DNA from 2 places in the Erwinia persicina genome. Region 1 is predicted to be linked to the other one. Evidence: predicted binding sites of a transcription regulator. Region 1 holds the regulator's gene; the other holds the start of a gene.

Region 1 (3,925 bases):
TCCCTGGGTGGCGATAACGGTCTCTCGCGCGATACGGCAGGCATCCGGATGATTCACGCCGGTGGTGTACCCGGGCGTCCATTTAAGCACATAGCTGGCCCCCACCCCCTGCGTCATCCCGTCCAGCAGCTGTGACATCATGCGCGGGATCGTACTGCGGTTGTGGGGGCTGAGCGTGCGTAACGTACCGCGCAGATGGGCTTTGTCAGGGATAACGTTGTAACTGTCCCCGCACTGGAAGCTGGCCACCGTCAGTACCGCGCCATCGTTCGCGTCCAGCCGGCGTGATACGATTTGCTGCAACGCCCCGACCACACTCGCGCCCAACACCAGCGGGTCCGTACTCTGCTGCGGCATCGCCGCATGCGCCCCCTTTCCCTGTAACACCAGGTCAAAATTGTCACAGGCGGCACTGAAGACGCCCTCTTTCACCGCCACCGTCCCCGTTGGCAGGGTGGGAAACACGTGTAAACCATAAATCTGTGATACTCCGTCCAGCACGCCGAGCTTTACCAGCTCACTGGCCCCCCCCGGTGGCACTTCTTCCGCATGCTGAAAGATGAATCGCACCTTCCCTGCCATCTGCGCCTGCTGCTGGCATAACACCCAGGCAGCCCCCATCAGCATCGCCGTATGCGCATCGTGCCCGCAGGCATGCATCACGCCGCGATGACGCGAGGTAAACGGCTCCTGATTCAGCTCTTCAATGGGCAGGGCATCCATATCGGCCCGCAGAGCAATGCATTCCCCGCTGTGTGGGCCTGAAAGTTCAGCCAGCACACTGTTGGGGGTGGGCCGGCTGATAGCCAGAGGACCAAACTTTTCCAGTTCAGCAGCGACATAGTCGGCCGTGCCCTGTTCATGAAAAGAGAGTTCCGGGTGGGCGTGGATATGACGCCGCCAATGCAACACTTTTGCGGTGACATCCTGAATTAACGTCTTGGTATTCATCATCACTCCGTGATTAGTTGAAACGATAGAACGACAGGCCGGAGTATTCAGACCTTCGGTCACTGCGCCGGTAAATCAGCGTGAAGGACAGTAAACAGGATGAAATATACTGCGCTCACCTCACCAGACTGTGGCGTGAAATGCGCGTGATGACGTGCTCAGCATGATGTGCCGCTGGCGAAGATGGCGGGAGGAAAAGAGTGACGCGAGGGAACTGTACGCCCCTCGCGCAGACATCAGTCACATGCTGTCAGGCGAGGTCAATGACCTCGTAGCTGTGACTCATTTTGACACCCTGCCCCAACATAATGGCCACCGAACAGTATTTCTCTGCGGAAAGGTCGACGGCGCGTGAGACGGCTTTATCACCCAGCGCTTTGCCGCTGACAATAAAATGCAGATTAATGTGCGTGAAGATTCGCGGAGCATCTTCACGGCGCTCCGACGTGAGCTTCACTTCGCAATCAGCCACGTCATGACGGCCTTTTTGTAAAATAGAAACCACATCAATGGCGCTACAGCCTCCGGCGGCCATCAGCACCATCTCCATCGGGCTGGGTGCTTTATCCCCGGAGTTACCGTCCATCAACACCTGATGACCCGATGAGGATTCTCCCAAAAATGTCAGCCCTTCAACCCATTTAACACGTGCCTGCATAACAAAATCCTCGATTTCATTCAGTTACCGCAGAGTACGCTGTGTCAATAAAAACGGCAACGCTGCCTTTTTCCAACTATGCTGAAGCGAGACAACAGAAGACAGCCTTGTAAAGCTGTGCTACAAACAAAGCTGCAATTATTTACTGGCAAGACAATGCACAGTAAAACGGGACGACAGCACGAGCCATGCTCTTAACAGAGGCCCGTATAATTCCTATGGGAACGCTTGAATATTTCAACGCCTGACAGGGACTCATCCCCTGATATCCTAAAATATTTCGCGCGGCAGGTTAGCGGTAACGCACTTCTCCCCCGCAGAATAGAGGGTATATTTAGGCACGATTACAAACAGAGGATAACAGCGAATGGTTCTCGGCAAACCGCAAACAGACCCTACACTCGAATGGTTCCTGTCACATTGCCATATTCACAAATATCCATCCAAAAGCACGCTGATACATCAGGGTGAAAAGGCGGAAACCCTCTATTACATCGTTAAAGGTTCTGTAGCGGTGTTAATCAAGGATGAAGAAGGCAAAGAGATGATCCTCTCTTACCTCAACCAGGGCGACTTTATTGGCGAACTGGGCCTCTTTGAAGAAGGTCAGGAACGCAGTGCATGGGTACGTGCGAAAACAGCCTGTGAAGTGGCTGAAATCTCTTACAAAAAATTCCGTCAGCTGATTCAGGTGAATCCTGACATTCTGATGCGTCTCTCTTCACAGATGGCGAGTCGACTGCAGGTTACGTCAGAGAAAGTGGGTAATTTAGCTTTCCTGGATGTCACCGGACGCATTGCCCAGACGTTACTGAATCTGGCCAAACAGCCCGATGCCATGACGCACCCGGACGGCATGCAAATTAAAATCACCCGTCAGGAGATCGGCCAGATTGTCGGCTGCTCCCGTGAAACCGTAGGCCGTATTCTGAAAATGCTGGAAGATCAGAACCTGATCTCGGCACATGGTAAAACCATCGTTGTATACGGCACACGTTAACCGGCTCTGAACCCACGGCGCGACGCCCTGTCGCGCCGTTTTTATTTGGTGTGGCTCATGTGGCGGAGAATTATCTATCACCCGGAAGTTAACTATGCGCTCAGACAAACGCTGGTGCTGTGTTTACCCGTGGCGATCGGCTGGATGCTGGGCAACCTGCAAAACGGACTGCTTTTCTCCTTAGTGCCCGCCTGCTGTAATAACGCCGGTCTGGATACCCCCCACAAACGCTTCTTTAAACGCCTCATCGTCGGCGGGTGTCTGTTCGCCTCCAGCAGCTTCCTGATCCAGTACGCCGGGTTAGAGGGCGTGCCGTTGCCGGTTATTCTGCTGATCATGGCCTTAGTGCTGGGCGTCACGGGTGAGATTAGCCCCCTTCATGGCCGCCTGCTGCCGGCTTCGTTAATAGCCGCCATCTTCACGCTCAGCCTGGCGGGGCGGATGCCGTTGTGGCAACCGCCGCTGTTATATATTTTGGGGACCGTCTGGTACGGGGCATTTAACTGGTTCTGGTTCTGGCTGTGGAAAGAGCAGCCGATGCGTGAAACCCTCAGCCTGCTGTATCGCGAACTGGCTGACTACTGTGAAGCTAAATACACTCTGCTGACCCGACTTACCGATCCACAGACTGCCCTGCCCCCACTGCTGGCGCGCCAGCAGAAAGCCGTCGATCTGATTAACACCTGCTATCAGCAGATGCATATGTTGTCCGCCAATCGGGACAGCCACTACCAGCGTCTGACACGTGCATTCCAGGTGGCGCTTGATCTGCAGGAACATATTGCGGTCAGCCTGCATCAGCCGGAAGAAGTGCAAAAGCTGGTGGAAAAAAGCCATGCCGAAGCGGTGATCCGCTGGAACGCACAGACCATTGCCGCCAGACTGCGGGTACTGGCCGATGATATTCTTTATCATCGTTATCCTGAGCGCTTTACAATGGATAAGCCTCTTCAGGCACTGGAAAAGATCGCTCGTCAGCACCCGGACAACCCCGTCGGCCACTTTTGTTATTACCACTTCAGCCGCATCGCACGTGTGCTGCGCACTCAGCGTCCGCTGTACCGCCGTGACCTGATGGCCGACCGCCAGCGTCGCCTTCCTCTGCTTCCGGCGCTGAAGAGCTACCTGTCGCTGAAATCCTCAGCCCTGCGCACCGCTGCACGCTATGCGGTCATGCTCACCTTTGCCAGTTCCCTGGCGCTGTTCTTCAACCTGCCGAAGCCTTACTGGATCCTGATGACGGTAATGTTTGTCAGCCTTAATGGTTACAGCGCCACCCGGGTGCGTATTCAGCACAGAGCACTGGGAACGCTGGC
Region 2 (3,925 bases), 1.1 Mb from region 1:
GTTTATCCGCCGGTGCCAGTGAGCTGGTCTGGCCGATAATGGCCACACCCACGTCTTTAATAATCTGACGGAAACGATCGTCCTGTGGGAAAATATCGAATCCGGGGATAGCCTCAAGTTTGTCCAGCGTGCCGCCGGTATGACCCAGCCCACGACCGGAAATCATCGGCACGAAGCCACCGCAGGCTGCCACCATCGGGCCCAGCATCAGGGAGGTAACATCCCCCACGCCACCGGTGGAGTGTTTATCCACCACCGGGCCATTCAGGTTAAGCGCCTTCCAGTTCAGCACCGAACCGGAGTCCCGCATCGCCATGGTCAGGGCCACACGCTCTGGCAGTGACATATCGTGGAAATAGATGGTCATCGCCAGCGCAGCAATCTGCCCTTCAGATACCGTGTTGTCTCGCACGCCGTTGATAAAAAAGCGGATCTCTTCTTCACTCAGCGCCAGTCCATCACGTTTCTTACGGATAATTTCTTGTGGCAGGAACACGGTAACCCCCGGTATTTCAATGAATTAAAGTGCAAAACGGGCGTGATCAGTACAGCCCGTTTAGCTGCGGCCGGCGCGGGTTCAACATGGCGAACCCACCCGCCTGTTAATATTTGCTGTCGCTGGTCGCGCCACTAAAACCGGCGGTATTCAGCAGGCTGGCGAGCAGGCTGGAGGCACCAAAGCGGAAATGACGCGCATCCGCCCAGTCGCTGCCCAGAATATCATCGGCCAGCTTCAGGTAGATCGCTGCATCGTCAGCGGTACGGACGCCGCCAGCAGGCTTAAAGCCGACCTGCGCTTTCACCCCTTTTTCAGCGATAACGCGCATCATGATTTCCGCGACTTCCGGGGTGGCATTCACCGGCACTTTACCGGTAGAGGTTTTGATAAAGTCAGCGCCGGCATCAATCGCAATCTCTGAGGCTTTGCGGATCAGCGCTTCTTCTTTCAACTCACCGGTTTCAATGATCACTTTCAGCAGCACGTTGGCTTCAGCACAAGCGGTTTTACAGGCTTTTACCAGCTCGAAGCCGACCGTTTCATTGCCGGCAATCAGCGCCCGGTAAGGGAACACCACATCGACCTCATCGGCGCCGTAGGCAATGGCCGCGCGGGTTTCGGCCAGCGCAATGGCAATATCATCATTGCCGTGCGGGAAGTTAGTCACCGTGGCGATACGAATATCGGGGGTGCCCTGTTCACGCAGCGTTTTACGTGCAATCGGGATAAAACGTGGGTAAATACAGATGGCCGCCGTATTCCCCGCCGGGGATTTCGCCTGATGACACAGGGCGATGACCTTTGCATCGGTATCGTCGTCATTCAGGGTGGTCAAATCCATCAGTTGCAGCGCACGCAGCGCCTGAGTTTTTACATCGGACATGGTTTATCTCCAGATCGTTATCAGTCAGGGCACGATCGCCAGGCTGGCAGCCTGAAATGCCCTGTAATGTTAGAATTATAACAGCGGGATCCCCGGCATGTTGTGGCGATCCTCACAATAAAAAGATGACAGTTTCATGATTATTACATTAAAGGTGATTTAAATCACCTCTGATGGCCGCTGCTGGCGCAGGGACAGCCAGGTGGGGCCAGAGGAAAATGTTATAATAATAACATTACGGGATCGGACAGGATCAGGCAAGTCGGGTGTGTTCAAAGACCAAAGAGGATGCGGGTGTTTTCACGCAGCGTTTCAGCAATCTGTTGTGGGGGTTCAGCACGCAGTTCACACAGCGTCTGCCAGACATTTTTTACCCGCTCAGGGCGGTTAGGCTCCCCCTGGAATCCCTGCAAAGGCATATCGGGTGAGTCCGTCTCCAGTAACAGTGACGTCAGCGGCAGCCGGGATATCGCCCGGCGGGTTTTGCTGGCGCGCTCGTAGGTGATGGTTCCGCCCACGCCGATGGCATACCCGGCGCGGATGAAGGCCAGCGCCTGCTGTTCACTGCCGGCAAAACCGTGCACCACGCCACGGCGTGGCAGATCGATACGCCGCAGATGCTGAACCAGCTTGTCATGCGTGCGGCGCGAATGCAGGATCACCGGCAGGTCGTACTCACGCGCCAGCCGCAGCTGTGCGTCCAGCAGCGTCTGCTGGCGGTCAAACTGCGGATTATCGATATAGAGATCGAGGCCAATTTCACCCACGGCCACCAGCTTATTGCGCCGGCGCTGCAGGTGCTGTTCCAGCGTTACCAGATCCTGCGGCTGGTGCTCTGCAATCGCCATCGGATGCACGCCCAGTGCTGCGTAAACAGCCTGATACTGTTCTGCCAGCGCCAGTACACCTTCAAAGCGCGAAGCCGACACCCCCACGGCAATGATCTTCTCTACTCCCGCCGCCGCGGCGCGGGCAATACTGGCCGCTTCATCGCCGGCAAATGGGGCAAAATCAAAGTGACAGTGGGTATCAACGAAGCGCAGCGTCATGCCAGCGATCCTTTATCAAAGCCAACATCATTGCCTGACAGCGGACCAGGCAGGATCCCCTGCCGGTCAGACTCATTGGCCACAGCAGCGGGCGGCACCACCGTACGGAAGCGGGTCAGGCTGCTGCCTTCGCTCAGGAACTGCCCCAGTGTGGCAAGGAAATAACGGCCGCAGCGCCTGCCCAGGTGGTAATCCTGATTCAGCGAAGCGATCCGGCTGCCGAGCGCCGAACTGGCCAGCGGGCGGGGCGGGTAAATTTCAATGATCCGCAGTTTCCCCGGCGGCTTATCAATAAAGCGCTGGATCTCGCCGTAGCTCTCTTCATGCACCTGCATAATATTGATCAGCGGCTGCAGCGCTCCGTCACTCAGCCAGCGTTCCACGCGTTTCAGCCACTGAGGAGTATAGGTCATCTGCGACGGTACCGTGCGGATCACCACGATGGTTTCCGCGCCGCGCCGGGCGGCCTCGCGGACCGGGATGGCATCGCGGATCCCGCCGTCAAGATAGCTGACCCCATCCAGCAGCACGCCCGGCCGGTAAAAACCCGGTATCGCGCTGGAGGCTCTGATAATGTCATGCCAGGTGTCCGGCGTAGGCGAAAAGTAGCCGGGGGTATAGTCATCGCTGCGACAGGCGCACATATAAAACTCGCGCCCACTGGAGAACAGCTTGTCAGCCGACGCCATCGCCAGCGGAAACTCCCTGCGGGTAATATCTATCAGCCAGTCGAGATCGATAAGATGCCCCCCGCGCACAAAGCGCAGCGGATCGAAAAACTGTTTGCTGGTGGTGTAACGGGTAATGACGCGGCGGGCATAACCTGGCTGGGCGCAGACAAAAGCCGACAGATTTTGTGCCCCGGCAGAGGTGCCGAGCATCAGATCAAAGGGATTAAAGTGAGCCTGCTGGAAACTGTCCAGCACACCAGCGGTGAAGATACCGCGTTGCCCACCGCCTTCACAGACCAGGGCAAGTTTGCCTGGGTGGAAGGGTTTTAACGCCAGCGGCGCAATATTGCCGAGGGTTATCGGGATGCGTATGCCCAAGCCAGGTATCCTCTCAAGGTAAAGAAAGAGAGGATACCTGTTCTCAGTCACGTGCGTGAGGCGCTTATTGCTTAATTAACGACTTAGGCTGTTGTACTAGAGTTTTTTACGTCCGGTAAACAGGCTGATAAGGAAGATAATAATACCGACGACAAAGACGATTTTTGCAGCCCATGCCGCTGTACCCGCCAAACCACCGAAACCTAACGCCGCAGCAATCAGCGCAATAATCAGAAAGATAATACCCCAACGAAACATATGCCTCTCCTTACCAGTAGTGAAATCGAACAGTTTTTATCATTCACATCACCTGCACAGCAGGGGCGAACGTTTTTTCTTTGCGGGTGAATCGACTGGCGGCCCCTGATACGGGCCGCCGGGCCATTACTTAACGGTCAAATCGTTTTTAACGCTTTTCACGCCTTCAATGGCTTTGGCAATACCT

Evidence for each region. The regulator CRP, encoded in region 1, controls carbon source genes, mostly activating them, when cyclic AMP is high. The targets are predictions, from matches to a motif close to ATGTGANNNNNNTCACAT.
Region 2: the regulator CRP is predicted to act here: its motif matches at 1,483-1,500, upstream of deoC (deoxyribose-phosphate aldolase).

The regions. Positions count from the first base shown of each region.
Region 1 covers NZ_CP082141.1:359,753-363,677, reverse strand. Annotated here, with positions in the region: gene K6L24_RS01555 (amidohydrolase) at 1-954, opposite strand, end outside; gene K6L24_RS01550 (OsmC family protein) at 1,202-1,609, opposite strand; gene crp (cAMP-activated global transcriptional regulator CRP) at 1,977-2,609, shown strand; gene K6L24_RS01540 (YccS/YhfK family putative transporter) at 2,667-3,925, shown strand, end outside.
Region 2 covers NZ_CP082141.1:3,927,331-3,931,255, forward strand. Annotated here, with positions in the region: gene deoA (thymidine phosphorylase) at 1-496, opposite strand, end outside; gene deoC (deoxyribose-phosphate aldolase) at 603-1,382, opposite strand; gene K6L24_RS18170 (TatD family hydrolase) at 1,655-2,431, opposite strand; gene K6L24_RS18175 (patatin-like phospholipase family protein) at 2,428-3,480, opposite strand; gene K6L24_RS18180 (DUF1328 domain-containing protein) at 3,577-3,738, opposite strand; gene osmY (molecular chaperone OsmY) at 3,865-3,925, opposite strand, start outside.